2 regions of the Paenibacillus azoreducens genome follow, and region 2 is predicted to be linked to the other one. Evidence: riboswitches for the same ligand, from Rfam matches in the RefSeq annotation. Region 2 holds a riboswitch; the other holds the start of a gene.
What was found. A riboswitch is a leader RNA that binds a small molecule or an ion and turns the genes downstream of it on or off. The one in region 2 is predicted to bind FMN.
Positions count from the first base shown of each region.

Region 1 (16,424 bases), 1.1 Mb from region 2:
TTCCGGGAAAGAACGGGTACTGCCGATTACCAGCATGGCGGCGGAAGCCGTGGGGACATATATCAGGCAAATGCGGCCGAAGCTGGCCAAAGAGCCTGAAGAACGGGGGCTATTCCTGAATAATCTAGGGACGAGGCTGACCCGGCAAGGATTTTGGAAAATATTAAAGAAATACGCCGCGGAATCCGGTATTAGCGAGGGCATTACCCCGCATACGCTCCGCCATTCCTTTGCGGCCCATCTCTTGGAAGACGGCGCCGATATCCGGTCCGTACAGGAAATGCTGGGACATAGCGATTTGTCTATCGCTCCGCTGTACGGGGCGTTAACCAAAAAAGCGATGAAAGATGTGTACGAAAACCATCATCCGCGGGAACGCGCGTATTCAACCCATTTGAAGGAGAGATCTATGCATGACAACAATTAACCAAGCAGTCATTCAAGAAGCTGCGGCTTATATTCAGGGAAAAACGCAGCTGAAACCGGAGGTGGGACTTATTCTGGGTTCCGGTCTCGGCATTCTCGCGGATTTGATTCAGGACGGCATCTCGATTCCGTATCACGATATTCCTCATTTTCCGGTGTCGACGGTGGAAGGGCATGACGGCGAGTTGCTGCTGGGCAATATCGAAGGCCGTGCCGTGGTCATGATGAAGGGACGTTTCCATATGTATGAGGGGTACGGTCCCGAAGTAACGGCATTCCCCGTCCGCGTCATGAAGGAATTGGGCGTAACGAGCCTGCTCGTCACCAATGCTGCCGGAGGCCTGAACACATCCTATGAGCCTGGAGATTTGATGCTGATCTCCGATCATTTGAATCTCACCGGCAAAAATCCATTGATCGGCCCGAATGATTCCGCGCTTGGCGTGCGTTTCCCGGATATGTCTGAAGCGTACAGCCGTCGCCTGCGCAAGTTGTTTAAGGATCTGGCGGCAGAAAAAGGCATCAGCGTGCAGGAAGGCGTTTATGCGGGAATGCTTGGTCCAACCTATGAAACGCCGGCTGAAATTAAAATGCTGCGTACGTTGGGTGCCGACGCTGTAGGCATGTCTACCGTTTCGGAAACGATTGTGGCCCGTCATGCCGGACTTGAAGTGCTGGGGATTTCCTGCATCAGCAACATGGCTGCGGGGATTCTCGATCAGCCGCTGTCGCATGATGAAGTGATGGAAACGACGGAACGCGTACGTGAAAAATTTCTGAGTCTGGTACTCGCGGTTATTCCGAACATGTAGCTTAATAGAAGTACAATCCAATATTATGATTTATCCGTAAAAATCCGCAGGTTTGATGCCTGCGGATTTTTTTAGATTATAGAAAGCTATAAGGTTTCTATAATCGCAAGAAAAACATCCGCCCAAAGCGGTCTATCTTCTTAGAGATTGCGTCGATAGATGTTTTTCTTTTAGATTCAAATTTTCTTTCGATTCTTCGCTAGAAATGGAATATTTTCTTTTGAACCTGACGACACTGGAATACAGCAGCAATATTAGAATTTTGCGCAAGCGGCACAGGCCGTTTGATCTTTGAATTCGCAAAATTCTTTTATCTGAAAATGACCAGAGGTCAGGAGGGGACTTTTTTGAGAAAAACGCTATTGGCAGTGATGCTGTCGCTATGCCTTTCGGCTGCGGCTTTACCGCAGACGGGATCCGCCGAGGAAAAGGCTAAAGGGCCGGTTCAAGCGGATCTGGCGGCTAACGCAAAGTCCGCCATCCTCATGGATGCGGATACGGGAACTATTATCTATGAGAAAAACAGCCATGATAAACTGCCGCCAGCCAGCATTACCAAAATTATGACGATGCTGCTTACCATGGAAGCCATCGATTCCGGGAAATTAAAACTGACTGATATGGTACGCACAAGCGAATATGCAGCTTCCATGGGAGGCTCGCAAATTTTCCTGGAGCCGGGCGAAGAAATGACGGTTGACGACATGCTGAAAGGAATCGCAATGGCATCGGGAAATGACGCCTCGGTGGCGATTGCGGAAAAAATTGCCGGAACCGAAGAAGAGTTTGTGCAGATGATGAATGATAAAGCGAAAGCGCTGGGCCTGAAGGATACCCATTTCGTCAACTGCAACGGTTTGCCTGCCGATAATCACTATTCTTCAGCCCATGATATTGCGGTCATCAGCCGCGAGCTTTTGAAGCATAAGGATGTTACAAAATATACCGGATCGTATCAGGATTATTTGCGGAAAGATTCGAAAAAGCCGTTTTGGCTGGTTAATACAAATAAGCTTGTCCGCTTTTATACCGGTGCTGACGGTTTGAAAACGGGATATACTTCCGAAGCGAAATTCTGTTTGTCGGCGACGGCCTCCAAAGGCGATTTGAGAGTAGTGGCGGTCGTGCTCGGCGAACCGAATACCAAGACGCGTAATGAGGAAGTATCCAAGATGTTCGATTACATGTTTTCCCAGTACAGCATGCATACCATTTTCAAACCGGGTGACGTCATCGGAACGGTGAAAATCAACAAAGGCGATGTCAAAGAGCTGACGCTTGCCGCCGGGCAGAAATATAGCGTACTTCTGAAGAAAAACGCTAAAGCTGAAGGCATCCGCCATGAACTGCAGGTGCCGAAAGAAGTGAAGGCGCCGATTCAGGCAGGGCAAGTGCTGGGCAAGCTGGTGGTATACCAGGGCGACAAAGTTCTCAAGGAATTTGAGCTCAAATCGCCGGAGCAAGTAGGTAAGGCGGGATGGTGGAAGCTGTTCAAGCGGACGCTCTCCAAGTTATTCCTTGTAGATTGATAGCGTTTTTCTTCTAGTTTTGTCGGGGGGCAGGAATCTCTTTTCGTTTCGTAGAAATCCTTGTTCAAGCGACAGGAAGGAGAGTGAGCAGGCGTGAATCTGCATGTGGAAATGGAGCATCACCGCAAAACACTGATTGTCCGTTTATCAGGCGAGCTGGATCATCATACCGCCGACCATGTCCGTTTACAGTTGGATGAATCCATCCAAAGAGGACAAATAGAGCATTTGGTGCTCAGTTTTAAACATTTGCAGTTTATGGACAGTTCCGGTTTGGGTGTTATTTTGGGGCGGTACAAGCTGATCAAAAGCAAAGGCGGTAAAATGGCTCTATGCGACGTGAATGAGGCGGTTTACCGTCTGCTGGACATGTCCGGGTTGTTTAAGATCATGCCAATTTACGATAACGAGGGTCAGGCGCTCTCAGGATTGGAGGTCGTGTCATGACGGAGAATAAAAAACCGCAGCGCAATTTCATGACGCTCCAATTCTCGGCCAAATCGGAAAATGAATCTTTTGCCAGAGTTACGGTCGCGGCGTTTATTTCCCAGCTGGATCCGACCATGGATGAATTAAGCGACCTGAAAACCGTTATTTCGGAAGCGGTGACGAACAGCATTATTCACGGTTACGACGGAAATCCGGATGGTATGGTTACCATTACCGCCGAAATCATTGCCGATACAGTCACGATCACCGTCGAAGACAAGGGAGCCGGAATCGAGGATCTGGATCTGGCCAGGCAGCCGCTTTACACGTCAAAACCTGAGCTGGAGAGATCTGGGATGGGATTTACCATCATGGAGAACTTCATGGACGAATTCGAGGTTTCGAGTGAACCCGACTCCGGCACATCGATCAGGATGAAGAAAAGGATTGAATCCAAGAAAGCTTTGTATAATTAGGGGTTGGGCATATGGATGCTGATCTGAAAAAACCTTCGCAGACCTATTTGGAAGATGCGGAAGTCAAACGCCTGATCGCACTCAGCCAGGCCGGAGACAATACCGCCCGCGATACGCTGGTAAACTGCAACATCCGTCTCGTCTGGTCCGTTGTACAAAGATTCATGAACCGCGGTTATGAGCCGGAGGATTTGTTTCAAATCGGCTGTATCGGTCTGTTGAAGTCCGTTGATAAATTTGATTTGAGCTACGATGTTAAATTTTCAACCTATGCTGTACCCATGATTATCGGAGAAATCCAGCGCTTCCTCCGGGATGACGGCACGCTTAAGGTGAGCCGGTCGCTGAAGGAAATGGCCAACAAGGTCCGGAAGAAAAAAGATGAGTTGTCGAAGCATCTGGACCGCCTGCCGACCGTTAAAGAGGTGGCTGAGGAGCTTGGGGTGACGCCGGAAGAAGTGGTATTCGCCCAGGAAGCGAACAAGCCGCCGACCTCCATCCATGAAACGGTATTCGAGAACGATGGCGATCCGATCACGCTCATGGATCAGATTGCCGATGATTCGCAGGAACGGTGGTTTGACAAACTTGCTTTAAATGAGGCGATTGACGGCCTTTCCGAACGCGAAAAGCTGATCGTTTACCTGAGGTATTATCGTGACCAGACCCAGTCGGAGGTCGCGGCTAGGCTTGGGATTTCCCAGGTACAGGTATCAAGGCTGGAAAAGAAAATATTGCAGCTTATTCGCGATCAGATTGCGCAGTGAAGAAGCGGCTCGAGAATATTGGCTCCTTTGATGAGGGCCGGTCAAGGTTCATGCCTTGGCCGGTCTTTTTTTCATTCGTTGATCTTTGCTGGGGATACATGCGCAGGGTCCCTGTTCATGGGCAAATTGCAGATTCTGACTAGAAAGAAGCGGTTTTCCCAATACTAAGGTCAATGAAGCAGCAAAGGAGTGAGTGGGATGTCTTTGAATTCTGCCCCTACGGTGTACTTGCAACTGCGCAGCCGCGTCCCTATTACCGAGGGGAGAACGGTTACGCTCGGGCATGTCGCCCGAATCTTGTGCGACCCCAAGTGGGAGGCGCCGCTTCGCAATCTGGAGCTGGCCCGGCCGCAAACATGGGACGGCAACCTGTTGCTTATTGACCTTATGCACATCATTCCTCTGGTACAAAAGCTTATACCGGGCGTCATAATCGAGCCGATCGGGCAAACCCATGTTTTGGTGGAAGTCGTCAAAGCTTCCAAAAAGCCGTCGCTGCTGCTGTTTTTGCTTGTATGGGTGCTGCTGTTTTTCGGTTCGGCCCTTACCATCATGAACTTTCATGCGGACGTCAACATGCAGGAGGTGCAGATCCGGACGGTTGAAATGCTGACAGGTCGGCGGGATGAGCATCCTTATTTGTTTCAGGCGGCGTATTCATTCGGGATCGGTTTTGGCATGGTGATTTTTTTTAATCATCTGTTCAAGAAAAAATGGAATGAGGAACCGACGCCGCTTGAAGTCGAGATGTACCTTTACCAGGAAAATATCGATCAATTTGTAGTCGCCGAGGAATATAAGCGGATGAGGATGTCCCAAAATCAAGGTGATAAGCCTTGAGTTTAGTGCTTGGTTGGTTCGTGCAAATTTTGCTGGGCATTGCGGGCGGCATTGCGATAGGCGGCGGGGTTATTGCGCTTTTTATCGTGCTTGACATGATTCCGCGGCTGGCTCAGCTTACGAGATCCTATCATCAGGTTCATTGGTACGAGGGGGCGATGGTTGCCGGGTCGCTGCTGGGAACGGTTTTCGATTTCTGGAACTGGACGCTTTCCTTAGGATCCTGGGCCGGTTTGGTCGTTGGTTTGTTTAACGGAATTTTTGTCGGTTTGCTGGCAGCCGCACTAACTGAAGTGCTTAACGTGCTTCCGATTTTAGCCAAACGGCTGAATATGATACATTATTTATTTGGTCTCATGATGGCCATGGTGACCGGAAAGATTGCCGGTTCGCTTTTTGATTGGTTTATTTACAGAAAGTAAGATGCGAAAGGTACGGTGGACAACAACGCAAGAGAAAGGTGCGGGTGGAACATGAACGAACAGGAAAATGAACAAAGAGGAGCCAAAGATCCATCTGAAATGGGCCTGCCAATGCGTCATAACGCTCATGATGATTCTGGTGCAAAGAAAGAGAAAACCAAGAATCCAAATGAGGATTTTGACAGCGGACAAGAAGAATCAGGCATGTCAACCGGAGAAGAGCAGCCCGCTCAGGATAAATCGCTCGAGAAGAAGCAGGAAGCTGAATCATCCGATTCAGTAGAAGAATCCGTCATTTATTGGCAGCAAACCGACGACGTCTCGGACAGCATTGAACGGACGAAGGCAACACTGCAGGAAGTTGTGGGACTTGGAAGCTCCTTTGATATTGTTTTCCGGGAGATGATTCTGGTCGGTCATAAAACGGGGTTGTTTTTCGTCAACGGGTTTGCCAAAGATAATATCATGCTAGAGATTCTAAAGCGGTTAACGTATCTGTCGGCCGACCAGCTTTCTACGGATGCGCTCAGATCCTTTTTCCAATGTTATATTCCCCACATTCAAGTTGAAGTCGATAAGAAGCTGAGCTCGACGATTAACAAGGTGCTGATGGGCATGTCCGCATTATTCATCGATGGCGAGCAAGCGGCGATTGTGATGGATACGCGTACCTTCCCTGTGAGAAGCCCGGAGGAGCCAAGCATCGAAAGGGTGGTCAGGGGAGCGAGGGACGGATTTACCGAAACGCTGCTGAGCAACATTGCGCTTGTCCGCAGACGGGTGCGCGACCCTGGTTTGAAAGCCGATCTCGTTCAGGTGGGCCGCCGCACGCGGACCGATGTATGTATTGCATATATTGACGATATCGTGGATAAAGTGCAGGTGGACTCGATCAGGGAGAAAATCAAGGGACTCGATATCGAAGGGCTGCCGCTGGCGGATAAACAATTGGAAGAAGCGATTATCAATAAAGGCTGGCATCCCTATCCGCTGGTCCGATACTCGGAACGGCCCGATGTGGTAGCTGCCCATTTGCTGGAGGGCAGGGTGGCGGTTTTCGTTGATACCTCGCCGAGTGTTATGCTTATGCCGACGACTTTTTTTGATTTATGCCAGCATGCCGAAGAAAACCGGCAGACGGCTTTTATGGGCACCTATTTAAGATGGGTCCGCTTTATCGGGATATTCGCCTCGATGTTTTTGCTTCCGCTTTGGATGCTGATGGTCATAGATCCCGGGCTGAGGCCGCCATTTTTGGATTTTATCGGTCCGCATGAACAAGGCAAGATTCCCTTGATCGCCCAGTTTCTGCTGATCGAATTCGGTGTCGACCTGCTGCGGCTTGCCGCCGTACATACCCCGACTCCGCTGGCTTCGGCCATGGGCCTCATCGCTGCGATTTTGGTTGGCGATATAGCCGTCAAATCGGGATTGTTTATCAATGAAGTCGTCCTCTACATGGCTGTTGCCGCGATCGGCATGTTCGCAACGCCGAGTTATGAGCTTGGCCTGGCGAACAGGCTGATTCGATTGGTGCTTCTGGCTGCGGTAGCTATTTTCAAGGTACAGGGATTTGTCGTAGGCACAACGCTCCTAATTTTGCTGCTCACGCTGCATCGTTCGTATAATTCATCGTATTTGTGGCCATTTATACCTTTTAACACAAAGGCAATGGCCGGCTTTCTCTTTCGCTTTCCGGTGCTTGAAACGAAGAAAAGGCCTTCTTTTAACAAAACGAGAGATAATACAAGGATGGCGCCAAATCCGGATAATAACGAACAATAGTAAAAATAATACAAATGTTTTGCATAAAAATCCATTCATTCTCTTTCGTTCTCTGCTATACTGATGTAAAAGTTCTGATGGATGAATTACATTTTTCAACACAGAAAGCGAAGGGATGCTAAATAATGTTCTTACATGGTACAAGTCAAATCAATGCAGCCGGACATCTGGAGATTGGCGGATGCGATGTCACAGAGCTCAAGGCCAAGTACGGAACGCCGCTTTACATCGTGGATGAAGAGCTTGTGCGTCAGCGCTGCCGGGAGTACGTATCCGCTTTCCGCGCATCCGGACTGAAATTTCAGGTAGCATATGCGAGCAAGGCGTTTTGCGTTATGGCGATGTGCCGGATCGCGGACCAGGAGGGCATGTCGCTGGATGTCGTATCCGAGGGTGAGCTTTACACCGCGCTGCAGGCCGGTTTTCCGGCTGAACGCATCCATTTTCACGGCAATAACAAAACGCTGGATGAAATCGAAATGGCTATTGACGCCAAAATCGGCTGCTTTGTTGTCGACAACTTGATTGAACTTCAGCTTCTGGGTAGCGTGGCTGCCGAAAAAAATGTGCGAGTGCAAATTCTGCTTCGGGTAACTCCAGGGGTTGAAGCCCATACGCATGAATATATTTCCACCGGTCAAATTGACTCGAAATTCGGTTTTGACATCGGAAACGGTTCTGCGTTCGAGGCCGTGCAGCTTGCAATGGAACAGTCCCATCTGGAACTGCTTGGCGTGCATTCGCATATCGGCTCCCAGATTTTTGAGGTTGACGGTTTTGAGCTGGCCGTTCAAAAAGTTGCCGACTTCGCGCGGCGGATCGATCAGGAGCTTGGATTCCAGTTCAAAGTGGTTAATCTGGGCGGAGGGTTCGGCATCCGTTACGTGGAAGGCGACACGCCGCTAGAAGTAGCGCAGTATGTTAAAGCCATTACCGATGCGGTTAAAACGCATTTCTCCGGCTGGTCCTCCGAAACACCTGAAATTTGGGTGGAGCCGGGACGCAGCATCGTCGGAGATGCAGGTACGACATTGTACACCGTAGGAACAAGCAAAGACATTCCCGGCGTTCGCAAGTATGTGGCCGTTGACGGTGGCATGACGGATAATCCGCGTCCCGCTCTTTATGAATCCAAGTATGAAGCGATGCTTGCCAACCGTGCCAATGAACCTGTCGAAGAGACGGTGTCCATTGCAGGCAAATGTTGCGAAAGCGGAGACATGCTGATCTGGGATTTGGAGCTGCCGAAGGTAGAGCGCGGCGATTTGCTGGCTGTCTCCTGCACGGGAGCATACAATTACTCCATGGCCAGCAATTATAACCGGATCCGCCGTCCGGCGGTAGTATTTGCCCATCAGGGAAATAGCGACCTTGTAGTGCGCCGCGAAACGCTGCAGGATATCATCGGCAACGATATGATACCTGAGCGGATCAGCAAAGAGCCTGTTCTGAAATAAGGACGGCCGAGTGTAAAAGCAAGAATTGGGTAAAAGAACAAAACACAAAAAGGATCATTTCTGTATTGGGGAATGCGGAAATGATCTTTTTTGTGTTGAATTCGCAGGTGAAGCCGAAGCAGCAATTCATCAGCAATGATTGTGAAATATTGCATATAAAGGGCAAAGTGAGATACAATCAGAAAGCGATGGCAAACGCGAGTTTAGTTTATAATGCTTTTTGCCTATTGTAGCGAAAATAATCAAAGGAAGTGAATATCAAATGAAAAAAGGTACAATTGAACTTGAAAACGGTGGAATCGTTGAAATAGAATTCCTGCCTGAAGAAGCTCCCAACACGGTAGCCAACTTCGAAAAGCTGGCGAATTCCGGTTTTTACAACGGATTGTCTTTCCACCGCGTCATTCCTGGATTCGTTGCCCAAGGCGGTTGCCCGGTCGGAAACGGTACAGGCGGTCCAGGATACACAATTGATTGCGAAACGGCCACAAACACGACCAAACATACCAAAGGCGTTCTGTCGATGGCTCATGCGGGACGAAACACAGGCGGCAGCCAGTTCTTTATCGTATACGAGCCGCAGCCGCATCTCGACGGTGTTCACACCGTATTCGGCAAAGTAGTAAATGGTATGGAGCATATTGACGCGGTCAAACAAGGCGACAAAATGAAAGAAGTTAAAGTTTGGGACGCTGAGTAATACAGAGTGAATAAATCCCCCCTCTGAAGGACAAACCCTGTTCAGAGGGGGGATTATTATCGGAATACCTTCCGACCTTTGCATAAAAATGCATGCTAGATTTGAAAGCGATTTTCCCCGTCGAGTCCCAAGTTTTGAACTGATTGCTGCATGATTTCACAATATTCTTTTCTTGGTGGAACTGAACGAATTCAAATGTATTGAACCCGCCTTTTACCTTGATGCTGCATGGGAAAACGGCTTTTTGCGCTGCGTGCAGATGATGCGGTTCGTTAGATTTTGAGTTGCAATTTTGGAAATGAGGTGTTAACATTCCTTTTAAGAAAGCAGCTTGATTTATTTCAGCTCAGCTTTCCGTATAATTTCATACGCATTATTGGTTGATCCTTCGGGGCAGGGTGAAATTCCCTACCGGCGGTGATGATGCTTATTTATTGCTTGCGCATAGACGCGCAAAACCTTAAGCATCTTAGTCCGTGACCCGGCCGCGTGGCCTATGGCCCGCGTACGGTGGATCCGGTGCAATTCCGGGACCGACAGTATAGTCTGGATGGGAGAAGGAGAGAAAGCGCATGGTACATACCGTTCATGCGATGCACCCAATAAAGCAGGTTGAATGTGTCTTTTTTCACGATGATTCATATAGTTATTTGACTAAAGCGATTTGCCGAGTTAGTCCTTTTTGAAGCGGCGGCTTTGGTTATTAGCTTTAGTTGGATGTGTACGGGTGGATTCTATCCGCAAGTTGTCACAGGACATTTTGCTTCTTTGACTTACCTAGAATTCCCGTTAGTCGAATGAATTCGTGAATAACATTAGGACAATAACGACCTTTTCCGGTCCATGATTTGTCATGGCGGAAGCTTTATTTGCGTGTCTTCAACTTACTCTCATGACTGCCCCCGGATGTGATCCGGAGGGCTTTTTTGTTGCATTTTCAAGGGGAAGGAGGGATGAAAGAAGTGCAGATGGCGGTGAATGATGAGTTTTACATGTCCTTGGCTTTAGATATGGCTGAGCGGGCGCAGGGGCAAACCGGCATCAACCCGGTTGTGGGCTGCGTTATCGTCAAAGACGGCGCAATTGCCGGTCTGGGGACGCATCTGGAGCGGGGGAGCGGCCATGCGGAAGTTCATGCCGTTCAGATGGCCGGCGATAAGGCGGAAGGCAGCACGGTTTACGTGACGCTCGAGCCCTGCAGCCATTACGGCAAAACGCCGCCTTGCTGCGAGCTGTTGGTCGAGGCAAAGGTGAAAAGAGTGGTGGTCGCTTGCGAGGATCCGAACCCGCTTGTCGCCGGTTCCGGGATCGATCGGCTTCGCCGCAGCGGCATTGAAGTCAAAGTCGGCGTTCTACGGGAGCGGGCCCTACGTCTGAACGAAAAATTCGCCAAATATATTACGACAGGCATGCCGTACGTAACGATTAAGACGGCGAGTACGCTGGACGGCAAAATCGCGGCGGATACCGGCGACAGCAAGTGGATTTCGAACGCGGAGGCAAGGCTGCAGGCACATGGCCTTCGCCATCGCCATCAGGCCATCATGGTTGGCATCGGGACGGTTCAAGCGGATGATCCGAGCTTGACGACAAGGCATGATGGGGTGGATGGTATACAGCCGGTCCGGATTATCGTAGATTCGCGGCTCGGTCTGTCGCCTGAGGCCAAGATCTTCAGCGCAGGAGAAACTCCGGTCATCGTGTTAACGACGGAGCGGCATGATGCCGAGAAGGCAAAGCTGCTCATGGAATGCGGAGTAAAGATTCTAGTTTGCGGAAGCGGCCCTGCTGTCGATCTCAAAACCGCATTGACAGAGCTTGGCCGCATGGAGATTGGCTCTATTCTTGTAGAAGGCGGCGGAACGCTAAACGGAGCTTTGCTTAAAGAGCGGCTTGTGGACAGGATTATCCTCTATCTTGCCCCGAAGATCATCGGCGGCAAAGCGGCGCCGGACAATTTCATGTTTGAAGGCATCCACCAAATGGCGGATGCTATCACACTGGATGCTTTGGAAATCGAGCAGGTCGGAGATAACGTATGTATTTCGGGAATCCCGGTGTGGCCGGATAACGAAAAACAATAGGAGGAGGAAACGGCATGTTTACCGGATTGGTTGAAGAAATCGGCAGTTTGGATGGAGTCGCTAGACAAGGCGAGGCCATGGTGCTGAACATCAAGGCATCTGCCATTATGGACGATGTTCGGATCGGCGACAGCATTGCGGTAAACGGATTATGTCTGACGGTGACGAAGGTGCACGGCAGCGGTTTTTCCGCCGATGTCACGCCTCAGTCATACCGCCATTCCAATCTGGGGCTGCTAAAGCCGGGCAGCCGCGTCAACCTGGAGCGGGCCATGCAGGCGGGCGGACGATTCGGCGGTCATATGGTGCAGGGGCATGTGGATATGACGGGAACGGTCCGAAGGGTCACCAATGAACAAAATGCGGTATGGATCGATATCGTTCCGGATAAGCCCGATTTATCGGTATATATCATCCCGCAAGGTTCGATTACGGTGGATGGCGTCAGCCTGACCATCGCGGAGACTGATGGGGACAGTTTCCGGGTGTCAGTCATTCCCCATACGTTTGAAGCAACAAGCTTATCCGGTATGAAGCCGGGCCGCGTGGTAAACATCGAATGCGATATTATCGGCAAATACGTGCATGCTTTGCTGGGATCACGTGCTGCAGGCAGCGCCGGACGACAGGGAATAACGCTTGATACCTTGGCAGCCAACGGATTTGTGTAAGCTCCATCTAATTTGAACTAAAGAAAAGGATGAGGAAAAGGCAAAGAACATTTCACTTGGCTGCCTTATCCGGTCAACTTTATATAACACTAATAAACGGATAGATTGGATGGAAAACGAAAAGGGGGTACGAAACATCATGGATCATTTCCAATTTGACTCGATTGAAGCAGCGCTGGAGGATCTCCGCACAGGCAAGGTCATTATCGTGGTAGACGATGAGGACCGGGAGAATGAAGGGGATTTCGTGGCACTCGCTGAAAAAGCGACGCCGGAAGTCATTAACTTTATGGTGACGGAAGGCAGAGGACTCGTATGCATGCCTATCACTCGGGAGCGGGCGCAGACGTTGGAACTCGCCCCAATGGCGGCCCGGAACACGGATCATCATGGAACGGCATTTACGGTTTCCGTTGATTATTTGCATACGGATACGGGCATTTCGGCTTACGAGCGGTCGCTGACGGCGAAGATGCTGATCGATCCGGAAGCTAAGGCCGCTGATTTCCGCCGTCCCGGACATATGTTTCCCCTGATCGCGAAGGACGGGGGAGTGCTGCGCCGGGCCGGCCATACGGAAGCTGCGGTGGACTTGGCCAGATTAAGCGGCTCGGTTCCGGCAGGCGTCATCTGCGAAGTCATGAATGAAGACGGCACCATGGCGCGACTTCCGGATTTGCAGCTGATTGCGCGAAAACATGGCCTCAAACTGATATCGATCCAGGAACTGATCAAATACCGGAATCAACGGGAGAAGCTGGTCCGCCGCGAAGCGGACATTCGCCTGCCGACGGATTTTGGAGTATTCCGGGCCGTTGCTTATACCAACGAAGTCGATGACAAAGAGCATCTGGCCCTGGTAAAAGGGACGATTTCCGGCGAAACGCCGGTACTTGTGAGGGTTCATTCGGAATGCCTGACCGGAGACGTGTTTCATTCCCTGCGCTGCGACTGCGGCCCGCAATTGGCTGCGGCGCTGCGGCAGATCGAAGCGGAAGGCGCGGGCGTGCTGTTGTACATGCGGCAGGAAGGCCGGGGAATCGGACTTATCAACAAGCTGAAGGCGTATGAGCTGCAGGAGCAGGGATTGGATACCGTAGACGCGAATTTGAAGCTGGGTTTCCCGGCGGATCTGCGAGATTACGGAATCGGAGCGCAAATTCTCAAAGATTTGGGCATTCGCCAAATCCGGCTATTGACCAATAATCCGCGGAAGATCAAAGGGCTTGAGGGGCACGGCCTGGAGGTTGTCGAACGGGTGCCGATCCAGATGGAGGCCGGAGCGGATAACAGCCGTTACCTTCATACGAAGCAAACCAAACTTGGACATATGCTTAATATTTAGTGAATTGCTTAACAAAACTGCCCATCGCTATTTGAGCAAAATAGCCCATTCCAAGATTCCAACGAAACTAGAGAACGCTATTTGATCAAATAATGAGGATTTATGCACGATTTCGCCAGAATAACGTTATGGTGTTTCTTTACATTTGAAATGGCTGCGTTTTTGCCGCAATAATGTTTCCTGGTTTCAGTAGCGAAAGACGGCGCAGCGGTATACTCGCATAATATCAATTATTTAAGTATTGAGCTGAAAAAATCATACACGAAAGGTTGATAAAACATGGCACATATATATGAAGGAAATCTGGTTTCGAGCGGACTGAAATACGGAATTGTAGTAGGCAGATTTAATGAATTTATTACCAGCAAACTGCTAAGCGGCGCATTGGATGGATTGAAGCGGCATGGCGCGGGCGAAGACGAAATCGACATCGCCTGGGTGCCCGGAGCCTTCGAAATTCCGCTGGTCGCCAGCAAAATGGCGCAAAGCGGCAAATACGACGCGGTAATTACGCTTGGAACGGTCATTCGCGGAGCCACCTCCCATTATGATGTGGTTTGCAACGAAGTGGCAAAAGGCGTTGCCGCTACCAGTCTGAACACAGGCATTCCGGTTATCTTTGGCGTGTTAACGACAGACAGTATCGAGCAGGCCGTGGAGCGCGCGGGTACCAAAGCGGGCAACAAAGGATATGAAGCCGCCGTATCAGCGATCGAAATGGCGAATCTGGCGAAGCAGCTTAAGTAATCAGCATTTTAGAGGAATCGGCAGGAAGGCGCCCCGATCAAAGGGGTGTCTTTTTTTGTTAAGATTATAGAATTTATAAATTTTAAGCGGAGCTTAAGAAATCCTATAATCGCAAGAAAAACATCCGCTAAATGCGGTCTGTCTTCCTAGAAAGTACGTCGATAGACGTTTTTCTTATAAGATGTGATCAAGGCGATCTATCTTCTATGAAAATAACATCGATCGACGTTGATCTGAAATTTAATTTGATTTTATATATTTGAAATGCCTGCGAGGGGGCAACGGCGATGTATTCTATAAAATATTTGCGGAAATCCATTCAAAGAACCTGGCGAAACATGGCGAATTGGTGCTTATTTGGCAGAGTGCCTTTACACGGGGCCCTAAATTTTTTTAATATAGTATAGTAGAAAAAATAATATGAGCTTATTTTATGGACGGAGGATAAACCGTGAACACAGTATTATACAAGCTGGAGACTTTTGAGGGTCCGCTCGATTTACTGCTTCACCTAATAGACAAAGCGGAAATCAATATCCAGGATATCCCCGTCAGTGAGATCACCGACCAATACATGGAGTACTTGCATAACATGCAGGAGCTGGAACTGGACATCACAAGCGAGTTTCTCGTAATGGCCGCCACGCTGCTATCCATCAAAAGCAAGCTTTTGCTGCCAAAGCCGCCGGTTTTCGTTATGGATGAAATGGATTTTTACGAGGAAGAGGATATTGACCCGCGGGCCGAACTGGTGCAAAAGCTGATTGAATACCGAAAATATAAAGGCATTGCGAAGCATCTGCAGGAACAGGAAATGGAGCGGAGCTTGATCTATGCCAAGGAGCCTGAGGATTTAACCCCATGGATGCCGGCGGTGACGGAGAACCCGGTTCGCGGGCTTCACGTGCAGGATCTGATGGCCGCATTCCAAAAGGCTCTGCGCAAGGCGGTCAATCGAACCGCGTATACTCGAATTCAGCGTGACGAAATATCCGTCAAAGACCGGATCCGGCAGGTTGTCGATGTGCTGGCCCAGTCCGGGCCGGGCGGGAAAGTGCTGTTTTCGAGGCTTCTGCATGAAGAGATGATCCGGCATGAGATCGTCGTCACCTTCCTGGCCATTCTGGAGCTGATGAAGATGAAGCAGATTATGTGCTACCAGGAAAAACTGTTCGACGATATTGTGATGGAATGGAAAGGGGGGGATCAGGTTCATGGACTTTCCGAAATTGAAGTCGATTATTGAGGGTATGCTGTTCCTGGCCGGAGACGAAGGATTGACCGTCAAACAGATCGCGGAAATCGTAGACCACCGTCCGGAGCTTGTTGCCGATGCGCTAAAGGAGATGCAGGAAGACTTCGAGCGCCAGCAGCGCGGCATTCAGGTGGTGCAAATCGCGGGCAGCTACCAGCTGACAACGCTGGGAGACCATGCGGATTATTATCAGAAGATGGCTTATTCGCCGTCCCGTTCTTCTTTGTCCCAAGCCGCGCTAGAGACATTGGCTATTGTCGCTTACCGCCAGCCGATTACGCGCGTGGAAATTGAGGAGATCCGCGGCGTCAAATCGGAGCGTGCCATTCAGACGCTGGTTAACAAGGATTTGATTGAAGAGACGGGACGTGCCGAGGCCATTGGCCGGCCGATTCTTTACGGAACGACGAAGTCGTTTCTCGATTATTTTGGTTTGCCCAACCTTCAGGCGCTTCCGGAACCGGAATTGTTTGAAATTACGGAAAATTTGGAAGAGGAAACGCAGCTTTTATTTGAAAAACTGGACGGCAGACAGCTGACGTTCGACGATGTGGATTGAATAACTACCCAAATACTCAAAGACCGGGAATCTATGAAAACATGGATTTCCGGTTTTTTAAGATTGGCCATTCCTCATGCCTGTTTTCTGTGAAGGATACGAACGCCAGACTTCGACGGA
Region 1 is NZ_AP025343.1:2,662,920-2,679,343, forward strand. Features, by position in the region: gene xerD (site-specific tyrosine recombinase XerD) at 1-427, shown strand, start outside; gene L6442_RS11420 (purine-nucleoside phosphorylase) at 414-1,238, shown strand; gene L6442_RS11425 (D-alanyl-D-alanine carboxypeptidase family protein) at 1,586-2,767, shown strand; gene spoIIAA (anti-sigma F factor antagonist) at 2,861-3,214, shown strand; gene spoIIAB (anti-sigma F factor) at 3,211-3,672, shown strand; gene sigF (RNA polymerase sporulation sigma factor SigF) at 3,684-4,439, shown strand; gene L6442_RS11445 (stage V sporulation protein AA) at 4,638-5,279, shown strand; gene L6442_RS11450 (stage V sporulation protein AB) at 5,276-5,701, shown strand; gene L6442_RS11455 (spore germination protein) at 5,906-7,486, shown strand; gene lysA (diaminopimelate decarboxylase) at 7,612-8,943, shown strand; gene L6442_RS11465 (peptidylprolyl isomerase) at 9,206-9,643, shown strand; FMN riboswitch at 10,024-10,209, shown strand; gene ribD (bifunctional diaminohydroxyphosphoribosylaminopyrimidine deaminase/5-amino-6-(5-phosphoribosylamino)uracil reductase RibD) at 10,597-11,727, shown strand; gene L6442_RS11475 (riboflavin synthase) at 11,742-12,398, shown strand; gene L6442_RS11480 (bifunctional 3,4-dihydroxy-2-butanone-4-phosphate synthase/GTP cyclohydrolase II) at 12,538-13,743, shown strand; gene ribH (6,7-dimethyl-8-ribityllumazine synthase) at 14,023-14,490, shown strand; gene L6442_RS11490 (segregation and condensation protein A) at 14,942-15,736, shown strand; gene scpB (SMC-Scp complex subunit ScpB) at 15,705-16,304, shown strand.
Region 1: linked by a shared signal. The riboswitch ahead of ribD (bifunctional diaminohydroxyphosphoribosylaminopyrimidine deaminase/5-amino-6-(5-phosphoribosylamino)uracil reductase RibD) and the one ahead of L6442_RS06840 (DMT family transporter) in region 2 are both predicted to bind FMN.

Region 2 (16,424 bases):
TCCCGGAAGGGACAAATGTCGATATTACAGGGATTTCTTCCATCTTTAAAAATAATTTTCAACTTAAACTGTTGAAACTCGCCGATATTCGCCCGGCAGGAACCGAGGCGGAAAATCATCCGCCTGTATTTACTGCCGTTGATCCGCAGACGGTGCAGGTCGGCTCGGCATTATCTTTTAAAGTACAAGCTGCGGATCCGGATCAGGACAATCTCGCGTACACGGCCGTTCAGCTTCCGGACGGGGCGAACTTCGACCCTGCGCAGCAAACCTTCTCCTGGACGCCGCAAAAGGAAGGAAACTACACGGCTTCTTTTAAGGTCGAAGACGGCAAGGGAGGCAGCGATACGCTGAACGTTAGCATTACCGTAACGGCAGCATCTGCAGGAGAAGACAATACGGGTACCCTGACCGGTCCTGCCACGGCTTATGCCGGAGCGCCCGTTGATCTGGCGGTTGGCGTAAGCAAGCTGACGTATCCGTTTACGGCATTGGATGTTACGATTCAGTACGATCCATCCAAAATCACGTTTGATACGGTGACCAATCAAGAGGGCAATCCGGTGCTTGCCGAAACTGCAGTAACCTCATCCAGAAACGGATTGAGCCTGCTGGCGGCGGGCGTCAAGCCGGATGCCGGACAGATCCGGCTTCTTATGGCGAGCACTGGCGAAGAACATGCGGTGAAAGACGGCGGCGAACTGTTTAAGCTGCATGGCAAGCTGAAAGCCGACGCCTCCGGTTATGCCGATCTATCCTTAGCTTCGTTTACGGTATCCTCTGACGGCTCTTCCCAGGAGCTCGGCACGGGTTCGGCCTCGGTTCGCATCCAGATCGCCGCGGCTGACCGCACCGCGCTGCTGGCGGCCATCCAGGATGCGCAAAAACTGGCCGACCAGGCTGTAACCGGAACGGAGCCGGGGCAATACCCGCCTGCGGCCAAAGCGGATCTGCTGGCGGCCATTCAAGCGGCGAATGCTGTTTATAACAATGCTTCAGCCACTCAGGAGCAGATCAACTCGGCGCTGGCCGCGTTGACCAAAGCCGTGAATACCTTCAGAAACTCGGTCATTCCGAACCCATCGGTGCCTGCCGATAAGTCTGCCTTGACCGCAGCGATTGCTGCCGCGCAGAATATTTATGATCATGCCGCCGCAGGCGACAAAATCGGCCAATATCCGGCTGCGGCCAAATCAGCTCTGCAATCCGCAATCCAGTCGGCCGTATCGGTGAACAACAGCTCATCCGTTTCGCAGTCGCAAGTGGATGCCGCTGTGTCTGCGCTGAACAGCGCCGTTTCGCTCTTCAAGTCCAAGCTGATCACGCTTGTTCCGGGAGCAGGCAAAATTTCCGTCCAAGACCTGTCCATCATCGCCAAATACTATGGCATCAAATCGACGGACAGCAATTGGAGCCGCGTAGCTTCCGCTGACCTCTTCAATGAAGGCGAAATTACGATCCGCTCACTGGCAGGCGTAGCCCAGATGATTATCGGAGACTGGTATAACAAATAAGGGAGCGGGCAGCGATCGAAAGAACATTTCACCCGGCTGCCTTCATCCTTAAACTGATTGCTTCAACTTATATACTGAAAATGAACGAATCGCAGGACGCAGCCATCCGGCTGTCTCCTGCGATTTGCAGTCTGAAAGGATGGATACTTTTGCTGAAGAAAATTACTGCCGTATTCGGATTGATGCTGGGTTTCATCTGGTTTGCTTCACAAGCGCAGGCTGCTGCCGAAGCGGCATCTTCCATTTCTTTAAAATCGGCTGTCAACGGACAGGAGATTACGGTGCTTGTGACCGGTAATGATCTGAAAGATCTGTACGCTTATGATTTGATCATTTCATATGATCCCGGCAAGCTGGTCTATCTAAGCGCCTCTTCAGGGGCAAGCGGTTTTGGAGTCGATCCGATCGTCAAAAACGGCAAAATCCGCATTGCCCATACCAAGGTCGGCAAAATAGCCGGAGACAACGGTACGAAAGAACTGGCTTCCATCAAATTTAAGAGGTTGGGGAGCGGCACAACATCCGTTTCGGTGCATGACGTCAAGCTCGTGGATTCCAAACTGAATGCAGCGGCGGCCGGCAAAGCGGAGCTTTCGATAGATAACGGCATAACTTCAACGACGGTTGCTTTAAAAGACATCGAGGGGCACTGGGCCAAAGATTCCATCCAGGAAGCTGTGCGTCAAGGCTGGGTTACGGGGTATGCCAATGGAACATTTCTGCCGAACAAAGAAGTGACGCGGACCGAGTTTGCGGCCATGCTGATTCGCGCTTTAGGAGAAAGCTCAGGCAGCTCGCAGCCGCTGAAGTTTACCGATGTGCAGCAAATTCCATCCTGGGCGCGTCCTTTTGTGGAAGCGGCGGTCAATCGCGGCATCATGAACGGCTATGCAAATGGATCCTTTGGGCCAGGCAAACTGATTACGCGGGCTGAAATGGCGGCAATGGCCATCCGCTCGCTAAATCCGGCGGAAGCTGTGAGAAATTCCGATCAACCAAGCTTTGCCGACAACAATCGGATTCCTGCTTGGGCCAAGCCGTATGCCGCAGCGGCGGAGCAAAAAGGAATCATGAAAGGAAGAATCGGCAACATGTTTGCGCCAAGCGAGCATGCAACACGCGCGGAAGCGGTCGTTGTTATTTTGGCTTTGCTGCAGCGGCAGTAGGTTCGATTGATTTTTTGGATAAGGTGGAAAAAAATCTTTATTGAAATCAACCGACACGAAAGCTATGATATATGCTATACTATTGTAAGTGACCATTGTGATGACTTTAACATCCGACGATGTGAAGCTAATGGTATAGTTTGTTTAACCAATACTAAAATTATGAATATGGATCTTCGGGGTATGGTGAAATTCCTGACCGGCGGTGAACGTCCTTGCTATAAGAGGGACGTCAAGCCCGCGACTCGCTGTTTTGTTTGCTCAAGGCGGCGACTGACCTGGTGCGATTCCAGGGCCGACGGTAAAGTCCGGATGGGAGAAGATCAAAGAAGTAGGTTTGTGCGAAATTTTTGTGATTTCGGCAGGCTTATTTGATCAACCCCCGTTATGTCGATTGATGTCGATGAGCGGGGGTTTTCCAATGTTGACTCCGTATTCAGGCAAGGGGATCAAGAAGATGGAAAACGTAAGCAGCAAATTCAAGTTAAGTTCCACAGGCAAGCAGGCGGACCGTTCGAGAACCGGCTTTTGGCTGGTAGTTCTCGGAGCGGCATTATGGGGAGCGGATCCGCTGTTCCGGATTATTTTGCTCAGGGAGCATATTACGCCGACGCAGATCGTTTTGCTCGAGCATATCATCATCGCGTTGTTTGTCGCGCCGGTTTTATGGAAACATCGATCTGAAATCAAAGGCCTGAAACTGCGCCATATCGGCGCACTGCTATTTCTGTCCTGGGGCGGCTCGGCAATAGCCACCATTCTATTTACTTTAGGCCTCACCCACGGGGATTTGAATGCCGTTCTGCTGCTGCAAAAACTTCAGCCGATTTTCGCCATTCTTATGGCACGCATGCTGTTGAAGGAACAGCTGCCGAAACAGTTCGGCTGGATGCTTATGGTGGCTTTGGCGGGCACTTATCTCCTCACGTTTGGATTTACGTTCCCGTTTGGCCATGTCAATGATTTTGTGAAAGTAGGAAGTCTGCTCTCCCTGGCCGCCGCGGCCCTCTGGGGCGGTTCTACAGTAATGGGGCGTTTGATGGTCGGCAAAATGGAATACGCGACCGTAACTTCCCTGCGATTTATTTTGGCGCTACCGCTTCTGATCGGCATTACGATCAACCAGGGTGATCCTTGGCAGTTCCCGACCGCGGCGGGACCGCTTGCCGCCGTATCCATCAATTTGCTGGGGCAGGCGTTGCTGCCTGGACTATTGAGCCTGCTCGTTTATTATAAAGGTTTGACTACGACGAAAGCTTCGGTAGCAACGCTGGCAGAGCTGAGTTTCCCGATGGTTGGGGTTCTTATGAATTGGCTGATCGCCGGTGAGGTAGTAACGATTGCCCAGCTCTGCGGATTTATGCTCATTTGGAGCGTATTGTTCATCATTTCGCGCCGGAGTGCAGATGCATCTTAATGTATACAAATGGCACAACCGTGTAAGAGCCCGCAGTACGCTGAAGCTGGTCTTAAATAGGTTCATGCTTATGCAAATATAGCCAAAGCTTCGCAAAAATATAAGGCTGTTTTCATGGCAGTTCATCTGCTGTGAAAGCGGCCTTTTTTGAAATATAGAGGATTTTGTAAAAATCCAAGGAACGACTTCAATCAGCAATATATAGAGCGAAACGGTTTAGTTATATTGTACCCGGGAGCGGTGGAATCGAATTTTGCAAAATCCCGCATTTTGCAAAATATAAGCTGTGTATATACTGGGAGAACTTCGATTCTGCATCTATTTTTTCATTATGAAATTGATTCAGGGCACAAGCTTTTTCAAACAGTTGACTCTTATGAAAAGTAAAAATGTTGCGAAAGTGCATCCTTTTCAGGGATTTTATCGCGTAAAATGAAAAATTGCTGCGAAAGTGCATCAATTTAATCGTGAATCGCCTGTTTATGCCTAAAAGTTAGGGGAAAGTTGCACTTTTGCAAGCTTCCTGACCATAAATACCTGGAACGTAAAAATAGTTGCACTTTTGCAAGCTTCCTGACCATAATTCAAACACTCGATATCTAGTATGAAATTGACTTCATTTGCAGCAATCCCGTTGCGGAGTGGGGTCATGGCGAAAAAAGATGCAAAATAGCAGCGTTCTCCTTATATTCAAGCTCTCGTTTTCCTCAAATCACTCTCTCACGTAGGGACCCTACACGGATAAAACTCATGGCTGGCCCCCCATTATTAAATTCCCCCCCTGGTTTAACACGCAATCATCGATTTATCGACAAAATATTTCAGTCATGTTTTACGCTGGAAGACATACATTTTTTAGGAGAAAGCGCTTGCAGAATACGTTTTAGAATTTCTTTAAGCGTTTTGATTGGAGTTGTGAATGTGATGAATGGGGGAATTCGCATGAAGCTGAAACTTGCTTCCAAGCCGCTGATCGCATTATTGATGGCAGTGGTTCTCATCGCAGGTTGCCAAACCGTGCAGCCGCCATCGGCTTCGGAAACGCCAAAAACGCAAGGCGACAACAAAACGCCGGAGGGCGGGACCAAGACAGAGCCTTCGAAAGAGCCGGCGGCCGAACCGGCAAAAGGAGATGCGAAAGAAACGCCAAGAAATGAAACGCTGTACATCAACGGACTGCAGTGGGGAGCGCCGACCAACTTCAACCTTTTAAGCGGAAATCCGGCATTTCCGATCAACTACGGCAGCTCCCGCGAGCTTGTGTATGAAACTCTTTTTATGATCAATGAGCTCGACGGCGCGCTTGAGCCTCTGCTTGGCACCAAGTATGAATGGAAAGACGATACGCTGCATGTGGAACTAAACAAGGATGCCAAATGGAGCGACGGCAAGCCGTTCACTTCGGAAGATGTCGCGTACACGTATCAGCTCGGCAAAAAATACGACATCAACTGGAGCAATTATTGGACGTATATTTCGGATGTCTCGGCCGATGGTCCAAACGCCGTCAACATCAAGCTGAACAAGGATAACCCGAATAAGCTGACGGTCCTTGACAGCATTGAGCTGATTCCGATGCTTCCGAAGCATATTTGGGAAGAGATCGAAAAGAAAGCGAACAACGACCTGACGGCTATCCGTAAGGAAATGAATGCGGATCCGGTCGGGACGGGTCCATACAAAATGTACTACTACAACGACCAGAAAATCACGATTGTCAGGGACGATAACTACTGGGGCAAATCCCTGTTTGGCAAGCTGCCTGCCCCGAAATATATCACGCATGTGATTTACAAGGATAACGCAGCCGGCGACCTGGCTTTCAAGAGCGGTCAGGTTGACGTGTCGCAGCAGTTTATTCCGCAGGTATGGAATATGTGGAAAGGCGGGGCGCCGATCAAAACCTATCTGAGGGATGCCCCGTATTATGTGCCTGGCTCCATGCCTTCCATTTTCTTCAATCTCTCCAAAAAAGGTCTCGATAACGCCGATGTGCGCCGTGCGATTGCCATGAGCATCGATTACAAAAAGATTTCGGATCTGGCGATGAGCGGTTATTCGGCACCGATGGAACCATCACTAACGCTCAATACCGACGCCGAATCGAAATATGTGGATAAAGAGGCGATCAAATCGCTGCAGTGGACGACCGACGTGAAAGCAGCCAATGAACTGCTGGATAAAATCGGAGCGGCAAAAGGCAAGGACGGCATCCGCGTGCTGAACGGCACCCGGCTTGGTCCATATGATGTGGAATGCCCTTATGGCTGGTCCGACTGGAATGCTGCGCTGGAAATCGTGGCGCAAAGCGCCAAAGCCGTCGGCATCGAAATCCGCACCAAATTCCCGGAAGCGCCTGTATGGAACAATGATCTGCAAACAGGCAAATTCGACATTATCATGAACACGCCTGCCGGCGGAGTCAATCCGAGCCAGCCTTGGAGCAGAGCGCATGACATCATGTATTCGAAACAAGTGCCGAAGATCGGCGAAATGGCATTCTGGAACTGGGGACGGTATAAAAATGACAAAGCCGACCAGATCCTTGACAAAATTCCTGCCATCTCCGATGAAGCGCAGTTGAAATCCCTGTACACCGAACTGACGAAAATCTGGCTGACGGACATTCCTTCGGTGCCGCTGATGTACCGGCCATGGGTATTCCATACCGTGAATGAATCCGTATGGAAGGGTTTCCCTATCGATGGGGACGGCAGCAACATTCCGCCGCAAATCGCCATGGACGGCGCGGGTATCCGGGCATTGTACCAAATTCACAATTGATGTTTTTTTGCAAAATGCTGAATTGATTGCTGACGGCCTGCATGAGGGAGGGGCGATCCTTCCGCCCCCTTATGCGGGCTCTCTTTTCACTGACTGCATCTTGATCCGGGCAAATTCGCCGACAGTTCGAAGGGGGGAGTCATTTGAACGCCTATTCGCGATATTTTGTCAAAAAGCTGTTTTGGTACTTGATGACGCTCGTGATCGCCATTGCGCTGAATTTTTTTCTGCCGCGCATGATTGAAGGCAATCCCGTCAGCCTGATCGTATCGCAAATGTCAAAGGGGATGACGGACAGCGACACGATCAAGCGCATCTATGAGACGTTTATGAAGGAGTTCGGCATCGACCAGCCGCTCGGCATGCAGTTTCTGATTTATATTAAAAAATTGTTCACCGGGGATTTGGGTACTTCCTTTGGGTTGTATCCGAAAAAAGTAACGGATATTTTGGCGTCCGCGGTGCCTTGGACCATCGGGCTGCAGCTCCCTGCGATTTTGGTCGGTTGGATTCTGGGTAACTTGCTTGGAGCGGTGGCTGCCTACAAAAAGGGCGTATTCGATAAGGTTATTTTTCCGGTGGCGCTGTTTATCAACTCGATTCCATTTTTCACGCTTGCGATTATTATGCTGTACTTGTTTGCCCTTACGCTTGGTTGGTTTCCGCTATCGGGAGGTTATGATTTTCAAATGGTGCCAAGCTTGAGCCTGGATTTTATCGGTTCGGTTATCCGGCATCACACGCTGCCGTTTCTGTCCATCGTGCTGGTCACCATTGGCGGGCAGGCGATCGGGATGCGCGAAATGTCCATTTACGAGCTGAACGCCGATTACGTCTTGTATGCAAAGCTGCTTGGCATCCGTGACGCGAAGATTGCCAGGTATGTGTTCCGCAATGCAATGCTGCCCCAAATCACCGGACTGGCCCTCTCCATCGGAACGATGGTAGGCGGTTCGCTGATCTGTGAAATCGTGTTTAGCTATCCGGGGCTTGGCACATGGATGTTCACGGCCATCCGCCAGCTGGATTATCCGCTCATCTCCGGCTGCACGCTGCTGATCGCCGTCACCGTACTTCTGGCCAATTTCACGATCGATATGATTTACGGCCTGATTGATCCGAGAATTAAAGCCGCGCAAATGGAGGAAGAGTGAGATGAAAAATTCCTTCGCTATTCTTCTGAAATCGCCGAAGTTCATGATCGGTGCCGTTTTGTTTCTGCTGATGCTCGCTCTGGTGCTGATCTACCCGCAAATCAACCGTAAGGATCCGTTGGAGATGATCGCTTTGGCTTTCCAGCCGCCGGATGCGAACTTATGGCTTGGCTCGGATAATTTCGGCCGCGATCTGTTTCTGGAATTGATGTACGGCATACAAACTTCGATCCGGGTCGGACTCATTGCCGGGGTGTTCGCCACGATCATTGGCCTTATCATGGGTCTTGCCTCCGGTTATATCGGCGGCATGATCGACAATATTTTGACGGCTGTTACCAATATTTTTATCGTCATTCCGTCCTTTGTCATCCTGATTCTCATCTCGGTCAGCATCAACTCGCGCAGCTCGCTTGTGACGGCGATCATCATCGGCATCACCAGCTGGCCTTGGACCGCAAGGGCCGTGAGGGCGCAGACCACCTCGCTCCGGAACCGGGACCATGTTCAGATCGCCAAAATTTCGGGCCACAGCACACCCAAAATCATTTTGTTCGAAATCCTTCCTTACATCGCGTCTTATGTCGTTATGGCCTTCGTACTGCAAACAGCGTCAGGTATTTTATCGGAGGCGTCGATTTCCATGTTAGGCCTGGGCCCGTACAATACGATTTCGCTTGGCATCATCATGAACTGGGCATTGGTGTTTGAAGCGCCGGTGGCCGGAGCCTGGTGGGCGTTTATTCCTGCGGCTTTGTCCATTGCGCTGATCACATTTTCCTTGTATATGATGAATACGGGCATGGATGAAATCTTTAATCCGAAGATAAGGAGCTGAGGTGATGGGCATGAATATTTTGGAAGTCAGCGGCCTGAAAACCTACTACAAAACCCGGCTCAAAGAAAAGGTATTTGCGGTGGACGGCGTCGATTTTGAGCTGGAGGAAGGAAAAACGCTCGGCATCGCCGGCGAGTCGGGATGCGGCAAGTCGACGTTGGCGCTCAGCCTGATGGGCTTCTATTTTCCGCCTTTGCATTACGGGAGCGGCTCCATCCGCATTTCCGGCAGCGACATCATGAAGCTGAGCAAGGAGCAGCTGCGCTCCAAGGTTTCCGGGAGAGAAATCGCGTATATCCCGCAGGCGGCGATGAATGCGCTGAATCCGACGCTGCGGATCATCCGGTTTCTCGAGGACATCATGAAGGAGCACCGTCCGGAGCTTACGAAAAAGCAGGTATGGGAGCTGGCGGCCGAACGATTTAAGACGCTCAATTTGCCTGAAAAGGTACTAAAATCGTATCCGAATGAACTGTCGGGCGGGATGAAGCAGCGGACCGTCATCGCCATTTCCACCATCTTGAATCCGAAAGTGCTTATTGCCGATGAGCCCACCTCCGCGCTGGATGTCACCTCGCAAAAGGCGGTCATCAAGCTGCTCAAGGATCTGCTGAACAAAAAGTATATCCGGTCGCTTGTTTTTATCACGCATGAGCTGCCGCTTTTGTACCATGTCACGGACGAAATTATGGTGATGTACGCAGGCGAAATTGTCGAACGGGGCACGGCGGCGCAGATGATTTTTGATCCGGTCCATCCTTATACGAAAAAATTGATGGGTTCGATTCTGGTGCCGGAAGAAGGCATGAAAGGACAGAAGCTGGCGGCCATTCCCGGCGCCCCGCCGAATTTGAAGCAGGTGCCGCCGGGCTGCCGTTTTGCGGAACGCTGTTCGTATGCGCGCGATAAATGCAAAGTCGGCAAGGTGCCTGTGCATGCGAACGGGAGCAATCTGTACCGGTGCCATTTCGATCCGGGGACGTTGAAGGGGTGGTATGCCAATGAGCAGTCGTGAGCCTTTGATTCGCGGCAGGGGCCTGACCAAGGAGTTCGGGATCGGCAGCCAAAAAACAACCGCCGTTGACGCCGTGGATTTTGATTTTCATAAAGGGGAAATCATTTCGATTGTAGGTGAGAGCGGCAGCGGCAAAACGACGCTGGCTAAAATGATAATGGGCCTGCTTAAGGAGTCGGGCGGGAGCATCGAATACAAGGGACAACCAAGGCGACTGAAGACACATAGCGACCGCAAACGGTATTGGAAAGATATCCAGGCTATTTTTCAGGATCCGTTTTCGTCCTTTAATCTTTTTTACCGGGTGGAAAAGCTGCTGATGGATTGTATCAGGCTGCAGGGGTTAAAGCTGAGCAAGGAGGAGCGGTCCCTGAAAATGCGTGAGGCTTGTTCCTTCGTAAATCTCAAATTTGAAGAACTGCACAATAAATATCCGTTTGAACTATCCGGAGGGCAGATGCAGCGGCTGATGATCGCGCGGATTTTTATGCTGCATCCGAAGGTGCTGATTGCCGACGAACCAACCTCGATGGTGGATGCCTGCTCGCGGTCGACGATTCTCGATATGCTGCTGAAGTTAAGGGACGAAAACGACATGACGATTGTCTTCATTACGCATGACGTAGGGCTGGCTTATTATGTGAGCGATACAATATATATTATGGAAAAGGGGGAAATTGTCGAGAGGGGCCCGGCGGAAGAGATCATACTGAATCCGCAGCACGCCTATACCCGCCAGCTGATCAACGACGTGCCCAAAATCCATTCAGCCTGGGATTTGGGATGAGGCGCACTGGCTTCAGACGTTTGAAGTGACGACGATAGATAACATAGTTAGTTTGGTAAACGGGGGAGCAACAGAGTTTTAAAGGCAGGCAAAAAAGCCGCTTCCGGTTGAGTATCCCGGGCGGCTTCTTTGTCGCGGTCTCTATTGTTCGCGGAGTCTGAATTGTTTTACGATGGATTGCAAATCTCTGGACAACGCTCTTAACTCCTCCGTTGAAGCAGAAATCGTCTGAACGGAAGCGAGCTGGGTTTCGGAGGCCGCTAGAACCTTCTGCACAGCTTCCGACGCTTCTTCGGCGATCGAAGCCATTTCCTCCGTAGACGCGGAAATCTCTTCCGTTCCCGCCGACATTTCTTCGGTTGATGCCGAGGTTTCCTGCATTTCGAAGGTAACCTTTTGCACCGATTCCACAATGGTTTCGAAAGTTTCGCCGGCTTTATCGACGATTTCCATTCCCGATAAAACGTCATTTTGCACCAGCTCCACGGATCTGGTCGTTTGCTGCATACGGCTTTGAACTTCCTTGATCAAGTTTGCGATCCGATTCGCGTAATCTCCGGTTTGCTCAGCCAATTTGCGCACCTCTGCAGCAACAACGGTGAATCCTCTGCCGCTCTCTCCCGCTCTGGCCGCTTCAATGGAAGCGTTCAGGGAAAGCAGGTTGGTCTGGTTGGCGATTTCGGCAATCACGTCGGAGATTTGCCCGACTTGTTCGGAGCTTTCATTTAACTGTTTCATGTCTTCGCCCGTCAATTTTACCGATTCATAAATAGCCTTCATTTGTTTTACGGCCTTGTCCAAAATGATGCTTCCTTGCTGAGCCGTATTGGAGGAATGACTTGACAGCTCGGTTGCGGTGGTTGCTTTATCTACAATGACTTCGATGCCATTAGCCAATTCTTCGAGCGCAACCGCATTTTCCTTGGAGGCGGTCTTTTGATCTCTGGAACCGGCTGCCACCTGCTCCATGGAAGCGGCAATTTGCTCGGAGGCGGCCGCGGTTTCTTTTACATGGTCGGCCACGAGGTTTGAGTTTTCATATAAAACCTGGGCTTGCTTGTTGACCGTGCTCATGATTGTGGATATGCCGTCGATCATTTGATTGAAATCTTTCGTTAACGTGCCGATTTCATCCTTCGACTCGTAAGTCCCGCGCTCGGTAAGATCTCCTTGCTCCGCTTTCATCATCAACCGCTGCATGTCCTTCAATGGATTGACGATCGCTTTGATCGTGATCAATCCCACAATCAGACTGGTCAATACCGATATCGTGCCTAAGATGATGTTTCGCATCAGTGAACTCTGGGCCATGGCGGCCGCGTCGTCCACTTCCTTCTGGGCCAGCTCCTGATTCCACTCAACCAGTTCGGTGAGCAGATTTTGCAGATTCAACCGTATTCCTCTTATCTTGTCGTTATAGAGGGCGTAGGCTTCATCGTTTTTATTTTGTGCCGCAAGGGCTTCTACGGCCTCTAGATGCTGCCGGTAAGGTTTTACCAATTCCATGTATTTGTTGAACAATTCTTTTTCTTTATTATTTGTGATGATGGCTGCATAGTTTTGCAATAATTTGTCGTTATCCACTTCAAAGCTTTTGATGCGTTCTACAATATTTGTATAATTTTCTGCTGCCAAGTCCATCATGGATTCAAAAATAGCGGTGTCCATGGAGCGGTTGTTCACCTGAATCTGTTTCAGCCAGATTATAGCTTGAAGATTGTGATGATAGATCGTATTGCTGCTTTGATTGATCTGATGGATGGAAATATACGAGAAGATAGAACTGCTAGCCATAAGCAATAAGCTGATTCCGACCAAAATATAAATTTTTATCGCTGTTTTTAAATTCTTAAATCGAAAAAATGAAGCCAATCTGGTTGTCTTATCCGGTTTCACCTTTCATCCCCCTGTAATCTTTTCTTTCAATCTTGCAAAGCCTATTCCACTTCTTATTAGGTTGGTTGCCTCCTTGCCCTATTTATTTATGAAGATTGGGTTGCGAAGCACTTTATACTTGCAGACTGCAAGGAGAAGTACTCTTATTATCTTTATCGACAAAGTTCGATATTAATTTTATTTTATTCAGCTTAAGAAATGGGTTAAATGTCGTAATATGATGATTATTAGCATATATTGGCGAATGCATGAGGATAGTTCTGCTGCCGGAGAGGAATTTATGGTCATTTGCAAGGGCAATAATCGAGAGGTTCGCAGCAAAAAAAGACAGAGCTTCAAGCAGCCCTGTCTGTATGGGATCATTAAGGTACCTGGTAGCGTCCGTTTTCGGTCACGACTCTAAACTTGGAGCCTTTTTGCTGAAGAACGGTGAGGTTGGTTCCTTCCGGTCCATACCATTCAACACCAAGCGCATAACCGGTTTTGCTGCGGGATACAAACAGGAGGCCGAAGTTTTCCGCACTAATCTCTCCGCCGTCATCCACGCGCCAGGTTGACTGCGAGTCATTGTTGCCGATGAAGTCTTCGAAGAGCAATAGATTTTTATCTGCAAGCACGAGGCTGGCCAGAGGTTTGCCGCCCCCTTTGGCAAATTCGACGAGGCCGATTTCAGCACCAGAGGCTGTGGTGGCGACCAGGCCATGGTTTACTACCTTCCGGTTTTTGGCTTTTTCGATGGCTTGAACCGTTTTGGAACTGAATTTGCCTTTATGGACCGTTTTGAGCGACAGGAAAGTATGGCCTTGGAATGCATTTTTTGTGGCGAGCAGGACGCTTGCATCGCTGCTCAGCTTGTTAGCGGCATTTTTAACTTTAAAAAGCTCGCCTTCATCGTTGATGAAATTGTTGGCGTTTTGTCTGCCGTTGCTTTTGCTGGACCTTGCTTGATGTTTAACGTAGCTCACGCCAAACTGCTTCCCGGGCGCGTAGATCACCGAGGTGAGCGTTTTGGGACTTGGATGGTTTTTGTCAGGGTCGCCGAGGAGTCCGAGAATTTTTTGGCCCGTTTGATCCGTATAACCGAACATCAGCTCATTTCCTTTCAGTTCTCCGGAATGTGCCGCGGATGGGGGACCCGAAGTTTTGGGAGCAGCCTGCGCTGCCGAAACCGTCGTGAAGGAGGCAAATACGGCTACGCTCAGCATCAAGCTTATCAAGCTGGGGGGAATTTGAAATTTCATGGTTTTCATCTCCTTTAATTAGCATTTACTGACACAGCGGATCATGATAATTAAACGAAAATATTTCCAAATTGTTGCGTGGTTTTGCGCGGGAAATAAGGAAAAAAGATGATTTGAGCAAATTATTTTTTCGTAGCGCTTTCAATTTTCATATTTACAGACCGGAATTTCTGAATTAGAATATATTTGGTTGTAAGTTGTATACAAGTATACTTGTAGTCATAATATATTTTGGAGGGCCAAATACATGATCAAACTGGGACTGATCGGTTTAGGTAAAATGGGCTTTAATCTTGCGCAAAATCTGTTGTCACGCGGTCATGAAACCGTTGTCTATGACGTGGATGCCGGGGCAAGTCAACGGCTTGCAGACCAAGGAGCCGAACCTGCGTCGACCTTGGCCGAACTGGTGAGCCGGCTTGAGGCGCCGCGGACGATCTGGATGATGGTTCCGGCCGGCGTGGTGGACCATGTGATCGGGGAACTGAAACCGCTGTTATCGGCAGGCGATGTGCTGATTGATGGCGGCAACTCTCATTTCAAGGAATCCGTCGCACGCGGGAAGATGCTTGAGAAAGCAGGGATTCATTACGTTGATGTCGGCACTTCGGGCGGAATATCCGGCGCTGCGTCAGGCGGATGTTTTATGATTGGCGGCAGCAGGGAAGTGTTTAAGGGAATCGAGCCGTTGTTTCAAGACATCGCCGTTCCGAAAGGATATCTATATGCTGGTCCGAGCGGCAGCGGCCATTTTTTGAAGATGGTTCACAATGGAATCGAATACGGCATGATGCAGGCTATTGCTGAAGGGTTCGAAATTTTGGAAAAAAGCGAGTTCGATTACGATTACGAAGAGGTTGCCCGCGTATGGTCAAACGGCTCGGTCATCCGCGGCTGGCTGATGGAACTTGCTGAAAGCGCCTTTGCGAAGGATGCGAAGCTGGATGGCATCAAAGGCGTTATGCACAGCTCCGGCGAAGGCAAATGGACGGTGGAAACCGCATTGGATCTCCAAGTCAGCGCCCCTGTAATTGCCATGTCGCTGTTAATGCGCTACCGATCGCTTGACGAGGATACATTCCACGGCAAGGTTGTCGCCGCGCTTCGCAATGAATTCGGCGGCCATAGCGTCGTAACCAGCGATTAAGGGCTGGAAGTTCTTTTGCATGAAGTTTGGGACGAAGCTGCACCGATGTGATAAAATCCTATGTAGCATACATAAAACGGGATTTTTGCGGGGATTGTTTTGCCGTATCTTCGCAGATCTTCAAATAGGAGAGTTGTCACATGATGCAGTATCCTTCGGCCTGGCTGCAGAACGCATCGCTTGGGGAAACCATTGCCTGCGAGCTGCGGCTCCGGATTATTAACGGAACTATTAAAACAGGAGAGATCATTTCGGAAAATTGGGTCGCTTCCGAGTTCGGCACAAGCCGTTCACCCGTGAGGGAAGCTTTAAAAACGCTCTCGAATGAAGGGCTTATCCGGCTTGAGAGAATGGGGGCGGTCGTGTTGGGACTGAACCTGACGGATGTGGAAGAACTGTATGATGTCCGTTATTTGATTGAAAGCTTCGTCCAGCAGCGGTTGGCGGAAACGGAAGTTGCGGGGCTGCTTGCCAATCTGCAGCGGATCGTGGACAAAATGGAGCTTGCGGTAAAACATAATGACGCCGTGGAGTTTTCGTACCAGGATCTTTCATTTCATGAAGCCATCATTACGGCTGCAGAACATAATCGCATTTTGCATTTATGGAAAAGCATCCGCCCGATCGTGATGACCGTCATGCTGATTACAACCGAAGAGATTTTCTCTAAGGGCGAGACGAAGCTTCACACGGTCATTGACAAGCACTACACCATCATGAAGGGATTGAAATCCCGCAAAAAAGACGTGGTGGAGCAGGTGGTTCGCGATTATTTTGCCGATTCGCGCAAAACGCTTCATAATAGCATACCCGAGCAATCATCCTGATGGGGGAGGCGCATGTTCCTTGGAACAGTGCCGCTCGAAGTTGTCGACAAGTATACCAAAAGATGAATTCAAAAGTTGGATAAATGGGCATCATATGTGAATGAATCAAGGAGAGGCATTAGATAGGGAGGGAGCTTTTCGATGGCCAGTATTTTCGGCATGAGCCATAATTGGACGCTGCTTGTTTGGACATTGGTCGCCATAGCGTTTCTGATTGTATTTATCGCTAAATTCAAATGGAATCCATTTGTAACTTTACTGTTATCGGCTTTGCTTTTAGGCTTTTTGACCGGCATGAAACCGCTCGATATCGTCGATGCGGTTACCAAAGGTTTGGGCGGAACGCTCGGCACGATCGCTATCGTTATCGCACTTGGAACGATGCTGGGCAAAATGATGGCCGAATCCGGCGGCGCAGAGCAAATCGCCACGACCCTCGTCAACCGCTTTGGCGAGAAACGTGTGCACTGGGCGATGATGATCGTCGGTTTTATCGTCGGTATTCCGGTATTTTTTGAGGTCGGCGTTATTTTGCTGATCCCGATTGTTTTTACTGTGGCGCGCAAAACCAAAATGTCGCTGCTGCAAATCGGCATTCCGATTTTGGCCGGCTTATCCACGGTGCATGGCTTGGTGCC
Region 2 is NZ_AP025343.1:1,608,548-1,624,971, forward strand. Features, by position in the region: gene L6442_RS06830 (DUF6359 domain-containing protein) at 1-1,514, shown strand, start outside; gene L6442_RS06835 (S-layer homology domain-containing protein) at 1,664-2,680, shown strand; FMN riboswitch at 2,849-3,008, shown strand; gene L6442_RS06840 (DMT family transporter) at 3,138-4,097, shown strand; gene L6442_RS06845 (ABC transporter substrate-binding protein) at 5,040-6,881, shown strand; gene L6442_RS06850 (ABC transporter permease) at 7,025-8,035, shown strand; gene L6442_RS06855 (ABC transporter permease) at 8,037-8,873, shown strand; gene L6442_RS06860 (ABC transporter ATP-binding protein) at 8,878-9,888, shown strand; gene L6442_RS06865 (ABC transporter ATP-binding protein) at 9,875-10,675, shown strand; gene L6442_RS06870 (methyl-accepting chemotaxis protein) at 10,817-12,571, opposite strand; gene L6442_RS06875 (hypothetical protein) at 12,934-13,812, opposite strand; gene gnd (phosphogluconate dehydrogenase (NAD(+)-dependent, decarboxylating)) at 14,063-14,959, shown strand; gene L6442_RS06885 (GntR family transcriptional regulator) at 15,103-15,786, shown strand; gene L6442_RS06890 (GntP family permease) at 15,928-16,424, shown strand, end outside.